DNA from 2 places in the Streptomyces gobitricini genome. Region 1 is predicted to be linked to the other one. Evidence: predicted binding sites of a transcription regulator. Region 1 holds the regulator's gene; the other holds the start of a gene.
What was found. The regulator HrcA, encoded in region 1, represses chaperone genes, less so after heat shock. The targets are predictions, from matches to a motif close to TTNGCACTCNGNNNNNCNGAGTGCNAA.
Positions count from the first base shown of each region.

Region 2: a site for HrcA is predicted at 2,015-2,041, ahead of groES (co-chaperone GroES). Genes of this name have one in related genera too.

Region 1 is NZ_BAAASR010000002.1:265,483-272,779, reverse strand. Features, by position in the region: gene ABD347_RS02210 (SpoIIE family protein phosphatase) at 1-1,080, shown strand, start outside; gene hemW (radical SAM family heme chaperone HemW) at 1,108-2,340, shown strand; gene ABD347_RS02200 (DUF3097 domain-containing protein) at 2,517-3,329, opposite strand; gene ABD347_RS02195 (MBL fold metallo-hydrolase) at 3,340-4,062, opposite strand; gene hrcA (heat-inducible transcriptional repressor HrcA) at 4,229-5,245, shown strand; gene dnaJ (molecular chaperone DnaJ) at 5,246-6,382, shown strand; gene ABD347_RS02180 (nitronate monooxygenase) at 6,708-7,297, shown strand, end outside.
Region 2 is NZ_BAAASR010000021.1:19,665-26,961, forward strand. Features, by position in the region: gene groL (chaperonin GroEL) at 1-1,442, opposite strand, end outside; gene groES (co-chaperone GroES) at 1,560-1,868, opposite strand; gene ABD347_RS19415 (polysaccharide deacetylase family protein) at 2,346-3,308, opposite strand; gene ABD347_RS19420 (THUMP-like domain-containing protein) at 3,400-4,581, shown strand; gene ABD347_RS19425 (RNA polymerase sigma factor) at 4,717-5,943, opposite strand; gene ABD347_RS19430 (YciI family protein) at 5,987-6,343, opposite strand; gene ABD347_RS19435 (hypothetical protein) at 6,491-6,745, opposite strand; gene tsaD (tRNA (adenosine(37)-N6)-threonylcarbamoyltransferase complex transferase subunit TsaD) at 6,742-7,297, opposite strand, start outside.

The DNA of each region.
Region 1 (7,297 bases):
GACGGCTTCGGCGGTCCGGACGGGCCCGGGGGTCCGGGCGGTGACGGTGCCGGGGCGGCGGGGGACGGACCGTGCGGTGACGCGGACGCGGGTGGTACGGCGCTCGCGTACCGGCTCGTCGTCGGCGGCCACGGGCTCGGCACGCTGATGCTCGGACGGCGCGGGCGGGCCCGTATCCCCGACGCGGTCACCACGCTCGTGGAGGACTTCGCGCGCCGCGTCGCCCTCGCCGTCGGCGCCGCCCGCCGCTACACCCGGCAGGTCACCATCAGCCGGATCCTCCAGCGCGGGCTGCTGCCCAGCCAGGTGGCCCAGATCCCGGGCGTCGAGAGCCGCGTCGTGTACGAGCCCAGCGACGACGGCCTCGCGGGCGGCGACTTCTACGACGTGTTCCAGGCCGGACCCGGAGCCCGCCGCTGGTGCTTCATGCTCGGCGACGTCCAGGGCAGCGGCCCCGAGGCCGCCGTCGTCACCGGGCTCGCCCGCCCGTGGCTGCGGCTGCTCGCCCGCGAGGACCACCAAGTGGGCCAGGTCCTCGACCGGCTGAACCGGCTGCTCCTCGACGACGCCACCGAGGCCGCCGAAGCAGCCGCCTCCATGGTCGCCGCGGCCGGTGACCTGCCCGGTGGACCGCAGCCCGCCGCCCAGCCCCAGTCGCGGTTCCTGTCACTGCTGTACGGCGAGCTCGTGCCACTCGCCCCCGACGAGGGCGGCGGGGCCCGCTGCACCCTGGCCTCCGCCGGTCACCCCCTGCCGCTCCTCCTGCGCCCCGACGGCTCCGTGACACCCGCCGCGGCGCCCCAGGTGCTGCTGGGCGTCGTCGACGACGTCGGGTACGAGAGCCACACCTTCCACCTCGCACCCGGTGACACCCTCCTGTGCGTCACGGACGGTGTCACCGAGCGCCGCTCGCGCACGGGCCGGATGTTCGACGACGGCGACGGCCTGGCCGAGGCCCTCGCAGGGTGCGCCGGGCTGCCGGCGCACGAGGTCGCCGAAAGGATCAAGCGGGCGGTCCACGCCTTCGGCGAGACACCCGTGTGCGACGACCTCGCGCTGCTGGTCCTCCAGGCCCGGTAGGCGCGGCGGTGAAGGACAATGGGCGGTATGCCTTCCGTACTGCCCGATGGTGAGCCCATGCCCGAGGACGGCGCGCTGCCCGCGTCCGCCCTGTCCGGGTCCGGTGAGCGGCCGCTCGGGTTCTATCTGCACGTGCCGTACTGCGCGACCCGCTGCGGCTACTGCGACTTCAACACCTACACCGCCACCGAGCTGCGCGGCTCCGGCGGTGTCCTCGCCTCCCGCGACAACTACGCCGCGACGCTGACCGACGAGGTGCGGCTCGCGCGGAAGGTGCTGGGCGACGACCCGCGCCCCGTGCGGACCGTGTTCGTCGGCGGCGGCACGCCCACGCTGCTGGCCGCCGCCGACCTCGTGTCGATGCTGGGCGCCGTCCGCGAGGAGTTCGGGCTCGCCGACGACGCCGAGATCACCACCGAGGCCAATCCGGAGTCCGTCGACCCCGCGTACCTGGCGGAGCTGCGCGAGGGCGGCTTCAACCGGATCTCCTTCGGGATGCAGAGCGCCCGGCAGCACGTCCTGAAGGTGCTCGACCGCACGCACACCCCCGGGCGGCCGGAGGCATGTGTCGCCGAGGCCCGCGCGGCCGGGTTCGAGCACGTCAACCTCGACCTGATCTACGGCACGCCGGGGGAGAGCGACGACGACTGGCGCGCGTCGCTCGACGCGGCGATCGGCGCGGGGCCCGACCACGTCAGCGCGTACGCCCTGATCGTGGAGGAGGGCACGCAACTGGCGCGGCGCATCCGGCGCGGAGAGGTGCCCATGACGGACGACGACGTCCACGCGGACCGGTACCTGATCGCGGAGGACATGCTGTCCGGAGCGGGCTTCTCCTGGTACGAGGTGTCCAACTGGGCCACCTCGGAGGCGGGCCGGTGCCTGCACAACGAGCTCTACTGGCGCGGCGCCGACTGGTGGGGCGCGGGGCCCGGCGCGCACAGCCACGTCGGGGGCGTGCGCTGGTGGAACGTGAAGCACCCCGGCGCGTACGCCGCCGCGCTGGCCGGGGGGCGCTCGCCCGGCGCGGGGCGCGAGGTGCTGTCGGACGAGGACCGGAGGGTGGAGCGGGTGCTGCTGGAGCTGCGGCTGCGGGAGGGGTGCGAGCTGTCGCTGCTCCGGCCCGCGGGCCTGGCCGCCGCCGAGCGGGCGGTAAGGGACGGGCTCCTGGACCCCGGTCCTTACGCCGTCGGGCGGGCCGTGCTGACGCTTCGGGGACGGCTGCTCGCCGACGCGGTGGTACGGGACCTCGTGGACTAGACCGGCCCCGGGCCGGGCGTGGCGTGTCACGACCCCGGCGCCTCGCCGCCGCACCTTCGTCCCGCCGCCGGACCCCTGCCCCCGCCGCCGGACCCCCGGCCGCCAGGGCCCCCGTCCCGCCGCCGCGCCCCGGCGCCCCGGCGGGGGTGTGCCGCCTCGTTCCGCGCCGGGCGCGGTCACTCGTCCGCGACGCCGACCGTCACATGGTCGATCAGCTGCTCCACGGCGCCCAGCAGCGCCGGCTCCAGGTCCTTGTACGAGTGGACCTTCGACAGGATGTGCTGCCAGGCGGCGCCCGTGTTCTCCGGCCAGCCCAGGGCGCGGCACACGCCCGTCTTCCAGTCCTGGCCGCGCGGGACCGTGGGCCACGACCGGATGCCCACCGACGAGGGCTTCACCGCCTCCCAGATGTCGATGTACGGGTGCCCCACCACCAGGGTGTGCGCGTCCGTGACGGACGCCGCGATGCGGGACTCCTTGGAGCCCGCCACCAGGTGGTCCACCAGGACCCCCAGGCGGGCGTCCGGGCCGGGGCCGAACTCCCGGACGATGGCCGGGAGGTCGTCGACGCCCTCCAGGTACTCGACGACCACGCCCTCGACGCGCAGGTCGTCGCCCCACACCCGCTCCACCAGCTCCGCGTCGTGGCGGCCCTCCACATAGATCCGCCCCGCACGGGCGACACGCGCGCGTGCGCCGGGAACGGCGATCGAACCCGACGCGGTACGCGACGGGCGCGAGGGGCCGGCCGACGGGCGCACCAGCGTCACCGTGCGCCCCTCCAGGAGGAAGCCGCGGGGCGCCAGCGGGAACACCCGGTGCTTGCCGAACCGGTCCTCCAGGGTCACGGTGCCCGCCTCGCAGCCGATCACCGCCCCGCAGAAGCCGGTGCTCACCTCCTCGACCACCAGGTCCGGTTCGGCGGGTACCTCCGGCACCGGGGCCGAACGCTTCCAGGAGGGCGTCAGGTCAGGGTCGTAAGCGCGCATCCGCCAGACGCTACGACACGCCGAACCGTCGGGCCAGTTCATCGCGTTGGGCGCGTACGAAGCCGGCGCCGACGACGGCCCCGTGCCCCGGGACGTACACGGCGGCCTCACCGCCCAGCTCCAGCAGCCGGTCCAGGGCGGCCGGCCAGCGCGACGGGACGGCGTCCGGCCCCGCCTGGGGGTCGCCCGACTCCTCCACCAGGTCCCCGCAGAGGACGACATCCCGGGAGCCCGGCACCAGCACGGCCAGGTCGTGACCGCTGTGGCCCGGGCCCGCGTCGGCCAGCAGCACCTGCCGCCCGCCCAGTTCCAGCGTCCACTCGCCGCACACCAGGTGGTGCGGGACCACCAGGACGTCCGCCGCCTCCACCGCGTCCGCCTCGGCCACCCCGTGCCGTACGGCGTCGTCCCGCAGCCCGTCCCGGTCCCGTGTCAGGACGGTGTCGATGCCGACCGCGCCGTACACCTCCGTGCCGGAGAACGCCGCCGTACCGAGCACATGATCGAAATGGGGATGGCTCAGTGCGATATGCGTCACTCTCCGGCCGCCCATCAGGGCCTGCGCCTGCGCCCGGATCCCGGCCCCCTCACGGAGCGTCGCGCCCGTGTCGTACAGCAGGGCGCCGTCCTCACCGACCACCAACGCGGTGGTCGCGTCCCACACCGGCAGCCTCCTGCGGCCCACTCCGTCGGCGAGACGCTCCCATCCGAAGTCTTCCCAACAGACGTCCATACCGCGACGCTATCGGCAACCACCGGCGTCAGCGCGCGGTAGCGTGGTCGGCCGCCCTTGCTAGGGGTCAGCCCCGGCGCCGTACACTTGCCGGGGAAGGTTGGCACTCGGGCATCGCGAGTGCCAGCGGAGCAGAAGGAACCACGGCCAGCTGGAGGTGCGCGCGGTGCTCAGTGAACGCAGGCTCGAAGTGCTGCGCGCCATCGTCCAGGACTATGTGGGCACCGAGGAGCCGGTCGGTTCCAAGGCGCTCACGGAGCGCCACAACCTCGGCGTCTCGCCCGCCACCGTGCGCAACGACATGGCCGTGCTGGAGGACGAGGGCTTCATCGCCCAGCCCCACACCAGCGCGGGCCGCATCCCCACGGACAAGGGCTACCGTCTGTTCGTCGACCGGCTCGCCGGCGTCAAGCCGCTGTCGTCGCCGGAGCGGCGCGCCATCCAGAACTTCCTGGACGGCGCGGTCGACCTCGACGACGTCGTCGGTCGTACGGTGCGGCTGCTGGCGCAGCTGACCCGGCAGGTCGCGGTCGTGCAGTACCCGTCCCTGACGCGGTCCACCGTGCGTCATGTGGAGCTGCTGTCGCTGGCCCCCGCCCGGCTGATGCTCGTCCTGATCACCGACACCGGGCGCGTGGAGCAGCGCATGGTCGACTGCCCGGCGCCGTTCGGCGAGACGTCCGTGGCCGATCTGCGGGCGCGGCTGAACAGCCGTGTCGTGGGGCGGCGCTTCACGGACGTGCCCCAGCTGGTGCAGGACCTCCCCGAGTCCTTCGAGGCGGAGGACCGGGGCACCGTCTCCACGGTGCTGGCCACACTGCTGGAGACCCTGGTGGAGGAGACCGAGGAACGGCTGATGATCGGCGGCACCGCCAATCTCACCCGCTTCGGGCACGACTTCCCGCTGACGATCCGGCCGGTGCTGGAGGCGCTGGAGGAGCAGGTGGTGCTCCTGAAGCTGCTCGGCGAGGCCAAGGACTCGGCCATGACCGTACGTATCGGGCACGAGAACGCCCATGAGGGCCTCAACTCCACGTCCGTCGTCGCGGTCGGCTACGGTTCGGGCGACGAGGCAGTCGCCAAACTCGGCGTGGTCGGACCGACCCGCATGGACTACCCCGGAACGATGGGAGCGGTACGCGCAGTGGCACGTTACGTCGGACAAATCCTGGCGGAGTCGTAAGTGGCCACGGACTACTACGCCGTACTCGGCGTACGCCGCGACGCGTCCCAGGACGAGATCAAGAAGGCGTTCCGGAGGCTCGCCCGCGAGCTGCATCCGGACGTCAACCCCGATCCCAAGACGCAGGAGCGGTTCAAGGAGATCAACGCCGCCTACGAGGTGCTGTCGGACCCGCAGAAGAAGCAGGTCTACGACCTCGGCGGTGACCCGCTGTCGACCTCCGGCGGCGCGGGCGCGGGTGGCTTCGGTGCGGGCGGCTTCGGCAACTTCTCCGACATCATGGACGCCTTCTTCGGTACGGCGTCCCAGCGCGGGCCCCGGTCGCGCACCAGGCGCGGCCAGGACGCGATGATCCGCCTGGAGATCGACCTCAACGAGGCGGCCTTCGGTACGACCAAGGACATCCAGGTCGACACGGCCGTCGTCTGCACGACCTGTTCCGGCGAGGGCGCCGCGCCGGGTACGTCGGCCCAGACCTGCGACATGTGTCGCGGCCGTGGCGAGGTCTCCCAGGTCACCCGGTCCTTCCTGGGCCAGGTCATGACCTCCCGCCCCTGCCCCCAGTGCCAGGGCTTCGGCACGGTCGTCCCGACGCCCTGCCCGGAGTGCGCCGGCGACGGCCGGGTCCGGTCCCGCCGGACGCTGACGGTCAAGATCCCGGCCGGTGTCGACAACGGCACCCGCATCCAGCTGGCCGGCGAGGGCGAGGTCGGCCCCGGCGGCGGCCCGGCCGGCGACCTGTACGTCGAGATCCACGAGCTCCCGCACACGGTGTTCCAGCGGCGCGGCGACGACCTGCACTGCACGGTGACCATCCCGATGACGGCGGCCGCGCTGGGCACGAAGTGTCCGCTGGAGACGCTGGACGGGCTGGAGGAGGTCGACGTCCGGCCCGGTACGCAGTCGGGCCAGTCGATCCCGCTGCACGGGCGCGGCGTCACGCACCTGCGGGGCGGCGGACGCGGTGACCTCATCGTGCACGTCGAGGTCCAGACGCCGTCGAAGCTCGACCCGGAGCAGGAACGACTGCTGCGGGAGCTGGCGAAGCTGCGGGGCGAGGAGCGGCCGACCGGCCAGTTCCAGCCGGGGCAGCAGGGGCTGTTCTCCCGCCTCAAGGACGCGTTCAACGGGCGGTGACCGGGGGCGGTGCCCCCGAAAAGGGGGCTCGACCCCCGGACCGCCTGACAGGGGGACGTTGGTCGTACGCGGTGGCCGACGCCCCCGCCCCCGGGTCGCGGCAGCTTCGCGCCGCGCGGGCGTGCACGGCCGCCGGACCGGCACCCCAGCGGCTTCGCGCTCGCGTCGGTGCCCGGGCCTCGGCTCGGCCCCGAAGGCACGCGTACGCGCACGGGCGACCGTCGAAGGCACGCCCCGCCGGGACGGTGACGGCCCGGCGGGGGTACGCGGGCGCGCATGGGCAGGCCCGTGTGGCGGCGCCGTGGGGGCGTGACACCATGCCTGCATGTCCTCCGCACTGACCGATCTCTGCCGGTACCCGATCGTGCAGGCCCCCATGGCGGGTGGCGCCTCCTGTCCGCAGCTCGCCGCGGCCGTGTCCGAGGCCGGCGGCCTGGGTTTCCTGGCCGCCGGGTACAAGACCGCCGACGGCATGTACCAGGAGATCAAGCGGCTGCGCGGGCTGACCTCGCGGCCCTTCGGCGTCAACCTGTTCATGCCGCAGCCCGGGCACGCCGACCCCGCGGCCGTCGACGTGTACCGGCACCAGCTCGCCGGTGAGGCCACCTGGTACGACACGCCGCTCGGCGACCCCGACGCGGGGCGCGACGACGGTTACGAGGCCAAGCTGGCCATCCTGCTGGACGATCCGGTCCCGATGGTCTCGTTCACCTTCGGGTGCCCCACCCGCGACACGGTCGCCGCGTTCGCACGCGCCGGGACGCTCACCGTCGTGACGGTCACCTCGCCCGAGGAGGCCGAGGCCGCGCAGCAGGCGGGCGCCGACGCCGTGTGCGTCCAGGGCGTCGAGGCGGGCGGCCACCAGGGCACGCACCGCGACGACCCGGAGACCGGCGGGTCGGGCACGGGCCTGCT
Region 2 (7,297 bases), on a different contig from region 1:
GCGGCGTTGAAGCCCTGGCCCTTGTCGAGCTCGGAGACCTTCGACGTGATGACGTAACCCTCGAGGCCGGCGTTCTCGGCGATCCAGCGCAGCGGCTCCACGGCGGCGCGGCGGACGACCGCGACACCGGTGGCCTCGTCGCCGTCCTTGCCGAGGTTGCCGTCCAGCACCTTGACGGCGTGGACGAGCGCGGAGCCACCACCGGAGACGATGCCCTCCTCGACCGCGGCGCGGGTCGCGGAGATGGCGTCCTCCAGACGGTGCTTCTTCTCCTTCAGCTCCACCTCGGTGGCGGCGCCGACCTTGATCACGCACACGCCGCCGGCCAGCTTCGCGAGGCGCTCCTGGAGCTTCTCGCGGTCCCAGTCGGAGTCCGTGGTCTCGATCTCGGCCTTGATCTGGGCGATGCGGCCGGTGACGTCCTCGGTGTTGCCACCGCCGTCGACGATCGTCGTGTCGTCCTTGGTGACGGTGACGCGGCGGGCGGTGCCCAGCACGTCCAGACCGGCCTGGTCCAGCTTGAGGCCGACCTCCTCGGCGATGACGGTGGCGCCGGTGAGGGCGGCCATGTCGCCGAGCATCGCCTTGCGGCGGTCGCCGAAGCCGGGGGCCTTGACCGCGACGGCGTTGAACGTGCCGCGGATCTTGTTGACGACCAGGGTCGACAGGGCCTCGCCCTCGACGTCCTCGGCGATGATCAGGAGCGGCTTGGAGGAGCCGGCCTGGATGACCTTCTCCAGCAGCGGCAGCAGGTCGGTGATCGCGGAGATCTTGCCCTGGTGGATCAGGATGTACGGGTCGTCGAGGACGGCCTCCATACGCTCCTGGTCGGTGACCATGTACGGGGACAGGTAGCCCTTGTCGAAGGCCATGCCCTCGGTGAAGTCCAGCTCCAGACCGAAGGTGTTGGACTCCTCGACGGTGATGACACCGTCCTTGCCGACCTTGTCCATCGCCTCGGCGATGAGCTCGCCGACCTGCTGGTCCTGCGCGGAGAGCGCGGCCACGGCGGCGATGTCGGCCTTGTCGTCGATCGGACGGGCCGACGCGAGCAGCTCGTCGGAGACGGCCTTGACCGCGGCGTCGATGCCCTTCTTCAGGGCGGCCGGGGAGGCACCCGCGGCGACGTTGCGCAGACCCTCGCGGACCAGGGCCTGGGCCAGGACGGTGGCGGTGGTGGTGCCGTCACCCGCGATGTCGTTGGTCTTGGTCGCCACCTCCTTCACCAGCTGGGCGCCGAGGTTCTCGTACGGGTCCTCGATCTCGACCTCGCGGGCGATCGTGACACCGTCGTTGGTGATGGTCGGCGCGCCGAACTTCTTGTCGATGACGACGTTGCGGCCCTTGGGGCCGATCGTCACCTTGACCGTGTCGGCAAGCTTGTTGACGCCGCGCTCAAGGGCGCGACGGGCGTCCTCGTCGAACTTCAGGATCTTCGCCATGGGAGCGATTCAGCCCTCTCGAAAACTCTGGTTGACGAACCGCGCCCCTCGCCGCCCGGCAATGTGTCATCAGCGGGGGCCAGGGGCGCAGCTCAAAAGCGATCTTGCTCGGGTGAATTACTTCTCGACGATCGCGAGCACGTCGCGAGCCGAGAGGACGAGGTACTCCTCGCCGCTGTACTTCACCTCGGTGCCGCCGTACTTGCTGTACAGCACGATGTCGCCGGTCTTGACGTCGAGCGGCAGGCGCTCGCCGTTCTCGAAGCGGCCCGGGCCAACGGCCAGGACGACGCCCTCCTGGGGCTTCTCCTTGGCGGTGTCCGGAATGACCAGGCCAGAGGCGGTGGTCTGCTCGGCGTCGAGCGGCTGGACCACAATGCGGTCCTCGAGCGGCTTGATGGCAACCTTGGAGCTGGTGGTCGTCACGATCCGACCTCCCCCTTCGGAGATCTCACGGGGTTAACTGTCTGAGGTGGCGACCAGGTGGATCCGTCGTCGCGGGTGCCGGACCTGCCCGTCGCTGTGTTGGCACTCTCCAGTGGGGAGTGCCAGAGCTGAGACTATGACCGGGATTAGCACTCGGTCAAGCGGAGTGCCAATTCACCGCCCGGTCGTGGCGTCACCGACCCCCCGGGAAGGCCGGTGCCGTCGCCGCCCGGTGAGGGAAGAAGCACCGCCGGCCCGGGCGGCGGCGGTCCCGCACCGGCCGCTGCCGACCGCCACCGACCGCCACCGACCGCCACCGGCCGCCATCGGCCGCCGACCGGGCGGACCGGGCCGATGCGGCGACCGTGCCGGGGCCGCCGCCGACCGGGCCGGCACGACCGCCGGAGCCGGTCCACCGCCGGCCTGGCCGCACGACCGGCCCGGCCGAGGGCGGCCGAGCCCGGCCGGTGGTCGGGGTCACACGTAGTCCTCCAGCCTGGCCACCGCGTACCCCTTGGCCGTGACCACGTCCATCACCTGCCTGATCATGTCCGGCATGGTGCCGTTCCAGTCCTCCGTGCCGCGGAAGTGCGTGAGGATGATGTCGCCGGGATGCAGGTCCCGGTCCCATTCACGCCACTCCATGCGGTCGGGGAAGGCCTCGGCCGCCCACAGGGGCACGGCCTTGACGCCGCAGGACCGGGCCGCGCGGAGGGTGTCGGCGTTGTAGTTGCCGTAGGGCGGGCGGAAGAGCGTGGGGCGCTTGCCGTACCGCTTCTCGATGGTGTCCTGCTGCCCGCAGATCTCGCGCTTCTGCTCCGCGTACGAGAGGGCCGGCATGTAGCGGTGGTTGAGGGTGTGGTTGTGCAGGGCGACGCCCCGGTCCTGCATGCGCTTGAAGTAGCCGTAGTCCTCCTTGACCAGGTAGTCGCTGAGGAAGGCGCTGTAGGGGATGTCCAGTTCGTCCATCATCTCCAGCAGCCGGGGGTCCTTCTCCGCGCCGTCGTCGATCGTCAGGAAGACGACCCGCTCCTCGGTCGGGACGGTGGTGAAGACGGGCGGCAGGGTCGGGTCGCCGACGCCGAAGCCCTTGCGGAAGGTGATGTGCGGCCTGTCGGCCGCCGCCGGGGGCGGGGGCGCGGCCAAGGGAGCGGCCTTGAGGCCCCACTTCCGGGCGGCGAGCGCACGGGCGGCCTGCGCCCGCCGGACCTTCTCCACGTACGCGGTGAGGGCGGCGGCCGCGTCGGGAGGCTGCTGGGGCTGCTGACCCGCGGCGGGCTCGGCCCTGCCGCCGCCCGCTCCGGAGCCCGGCCCCGTGCCCGCCCCTCCGGCACCGGTCTCCGCCGCACAGGCGGATCCGAGCGCCGCGACCAGCAACGCGGTGAGGAGAAACCGCGCCCGCTTACTTACCGTTTGACCTTTTTGTCGGACTAGCTGCATGGCGCCGCATCCTGTCAGCGCGCCGCCCCGGCCACCGGCCGACACCGCCGCCTGACGCGCACCATCCCCCGCCTGGCCCACAATGGGCCGGGTGACCGATCTCGCCGCCTTCTCCACGCTCCTCACCGACGAGGGCCAGGCCCTGCTCACCGCCCTGCGCGACTACACCCCCTCCCAGGAGCTGGCGGTCGCCTCCCGGCTGCGCCGCGATCACCCCGCGGAGCTGGTCACGGCGGCGCTCGGGCAGGCGCGGCTGCGGCAGCGGGCGGTGGCGAAGTTCGGCGAGCGGGACGCGCACCGCATGTACTTCACGCCCGGCGGCGTCGAGCAGTCCACCCGCAAGGCGGTCGCCGAACACCGCGCCGCCGCCTTCGCCCGCCTCGGCGTGCGCGACGTCGCTGACCTCTGCAGCGGCATCGGCGGCGACGCGATCGCGCTGGCCCGCGCCGGCGTCCGCGTCCTCGCCGTCGACCGCGACCCGCTCACGGTCGAGGTCGCCCGCGCCAACGCCGCCGCGCTGGGCCTGACCGACCTGATCGAGGTGCGCTGCGCGGACGTCACGGAGGTCGACACCTCGCCGTACGACGCCGTCTTCGTCGACCCGGCGCGGCGCGGCGGGCGGGCGTCGGGCGGGCGGATCTTCGACCCGGAGGCGTACTCCCCGCCCCTGTCCTGGGCCGTCCAGGCGGCCCGCAAGGCCCCGCACGCGGCGCTGAAGATCGCCCCAGGTGTCCCGCACGAGACGGTCCCGCCGGAGGCCGAGGCCGAGTGGGTCTCGGACGGCGGCGACGTGAAGGAGGCGGTGCTGTGGTTCGGCACCCGTCCCGGCAGGGTCACCGCGACCCTCCTGCCCGGCCCGCACAGCCTCACCGGCCGGGGCCTGCCCAACCCTCCCGTCCGTGCCGTCGGCCGCTACCTGTACGAGCCGGACGGCGCCGTCATCCGCGCGCACCTGGTCGCGGAGGTCGCCGAGGACCTCGGCGGCGGCCTGATCGACGAGACGATCGCGTACATCACTGCGGACGAGCCACGCCCCACCCCGTACGCCGCCGCCTACGAGATCACCGACGAGCTGCCGTTCAACCTCAAGAGGCTGAAGGCCCTGCTGCGCGAACGGGAGGTGGGCACCCTCACGGTGAAGAAGCGCGGCTCGGCGGTCGAGCCGGAGGAGCTGCGCCGCAAGCTCAAGCCGAAGGGACCGCACGCGGCAACGGTCTTCCTGACCCGGGTGGCGGGGGCGCCGACGATGCTGCTCGGACGGCCGGTGGCATAGGGCGCCGACGGCGGTGGCCCCGCGCCCCCGCGGGGCCGTTCACCGGCGCCCTCTTCGAGAGCCGGCCGCCGGCGAGGGAGGACCGGGCCGGCGGGTGAGCCGTGCGCGGGACGGACCGGTCAGGGCGGAGGCCCCTCAGGCCGGTCCCGCCGGACGCGCCCGTTCGAGCAGCAGGGCCCGCTCGCGGGCGTTGCGCGTCAGCGAAGCCGCTCGCTCGAACTCCGCCCGGGCCTCGTCGGCGTGCCCGAGCCGGGCCAGCAGGTCACCCCGTACGCTCGGCAGCAAGTGGTAGTCCTTCAGGGCCGGTTCACCGGCCAGGGCGTCCACGATCGTCAGCCCCGCCGCCGGGCCGTCGGCCATCGAGACGGCCACCGCGCGGTTGAGTTCCACGACCGGGGAGGGGGCGACGGCGGCGAGCCGCCCGTACAGGGCCGCGATGGTCGCCCAGTCGGTCTCCTCGTACCGCGGCGCCCGCGCGTGGCACGCCGCGATCGCCGCCTGGAGGGAGTACGGGCCCGTCCCGGCCCTCTCCAGCGCCGCGAAGCCCCGCCGGATCAGGAGCCGGTTCCAGCGCGCGCGGTCCTGGTCGGCCAGCAGCACCGGCTCCCCGTCCGGCCCGGTGCGCGCCGCCGTGCGCGAGGCCTGGAGCTCCAGGAGGGCGGCGAGCCCGTGCACTTCCGGTTCGCCGGGCATCAGCCCGGCCAGCACGCGCGCCAGCCGCAGCGCGTCCTCGCACAGGCCCGGGCGCAGCCAGTGGTCGCCGGCGGTCGCCGCGTACCCCTCGTTGAAGACGAGGTAGACGACCTCCAGCACGGACCCGAGGCGGGCCGCCCGGTCCTGCCCGCGGGGCACCTCGAAGGGCACGCCCGCCCGGGCGAGGGATCGTTTCGCCCGGACGATCCGCTGCGCGACCGTGGCCTCGGGCACCAGGAAGGCGCGGGCGATCTCCTCCGTGGTCAGCCCGCCGAGCAGCCGCAGCGTGAGCGCCACGCGCGCGTCGGCGGAGAGCACCGGATGGCAGGCGGTGAAGACGAGCCGCAGCAGATCGTCGTCGATGTCGTCCGGTTCGGCCGTCTCCGGTTCGTACGCGGTCTCCAGGTCGCGTCCGACCTCGGCGAGCTTGCGCGCGTACGTTTCACGGCGGCGTACGAGGTCGATGGCGCGGTTCCTGGCCGTGGCCATGAGCCAGGCGCCCGGCTTGTCCGGGACGCCCGACTCCGGCCACTGCTCCAGGGCGGCGACCAGAGCGTCCTGCGCCAGTTCCTCCGCGATGCCCACGTCGCGGACGATCCGGGCGACGGCCGCGATGATCCGCGCCGACTCGATCCTGAACACCGTCTCCACGGCGTGGGGTGCGCTCACGCCTCCCCATGGTGCCGCATCGGGCCGGTGCCGGTGCGGGGCGTCAGCCTTCGGCGATCTCCCGCACCTCGGCGGTGATGGTCCAGTGGTCCTCGTGGGTCCGGAGGAACCGCCTGGTCCACTCGACGGCCTCGGCCTTGTCCTTGCACTGGGTGATCGAGTACCCGCCGATGACCTCCTTGGACTCGGTGAAGGGCCCGTCGGTGACCGACAGCCGCCCGCCCGACCAGGTCACGCGGGTGCCCTGGGAACTGGGCGTGAGCCCGGCGGTCTCCAGCATCACCCCGGCCTTGGTGATCTCCTCCAGGAGCTTGCCCATCCGCTCCTGGAGCTCGGGGCTCGGGCCCTCGGCGGGGGCGTTCTTCTCGTCGATACGGATCATCGTCAGGAAGCGCGGCACGACCGTCTCCTCGGGTGTGTGCGGCGGGGCCGTTCCCCGCCTCTCACCCATACGTCGAACGGGCGGGAGCCGGATCGACACCCGGCGCGGAAAAGTTCCGGGAACGGTCGCTCGCGGGCCGGTCCGGGCCCGGGCTCCGCCGGGGGCTCACGTCCCGTGGGACTCGAAGCGCCAGCGGTGCACCGGGCGGGTGACCAGCTCCGGGGCGGGCTCCGGCAGCTCGGGCAGGTCCGCGTCGTAGGGGGCGTCCCACCAGGTGAGGACCAGCACCCGGCCGCCGGGCGCCGTGAACGTCTCACGGCGGACGGGTTCGGCGGGCAGCACCCGCGCCCGCGCCCATTCCAGGAGCTCCGCGCCGCGGCCCTCCGCCGCGCGGGCCTCCCACATGAGGGTGACCGTCACGAGTACAGGTTCTCCTTGCTGATCTCGTGGACGTGGTCGTGGCTGTGGCTGTGGCTGTGGTCGTGTGCGTGGTTTCCGGGGACGTGCGGGTCCGTCACCGGCAGGGACGAGTCCGCCGACAGCTCCAGGTCGGAGGCCGGCCGGTTGCGGGCCACCATCTCGGCGCCGAGGGCCGCGACCATCGCGCCGTTGTCGGTGCACAGGCCGGGCCGGGGGACGCGCAGCCGGATACCGGCGCGCTCGCACCGCTCCTCGGCCAGTGCCCGCAGCCGGGAGTTGGCGGCCACACCGCCGCCGATCATCAGGTGGTCGACGCCCTGGTCCTTGCACGCCCGCACGGCCTTGCGGGTCAGGACGTCGACGACCGCCTCCTGGAAGGACGCCGCCACGTCCCGTACCGGCACCTCCTCGCCCGCCGCGCGCTTGGCCTCGATCCAGCGGGCCACGGCCGTCTTCAGCCCCGAGAAGGAGAAGTCGTACGCCGGGTCCCGCGGCCCGCTCAGCCCGCGCGGGAACGCGATGGCGGACGGGTCGCCCTCCTTGGCCAGCCGG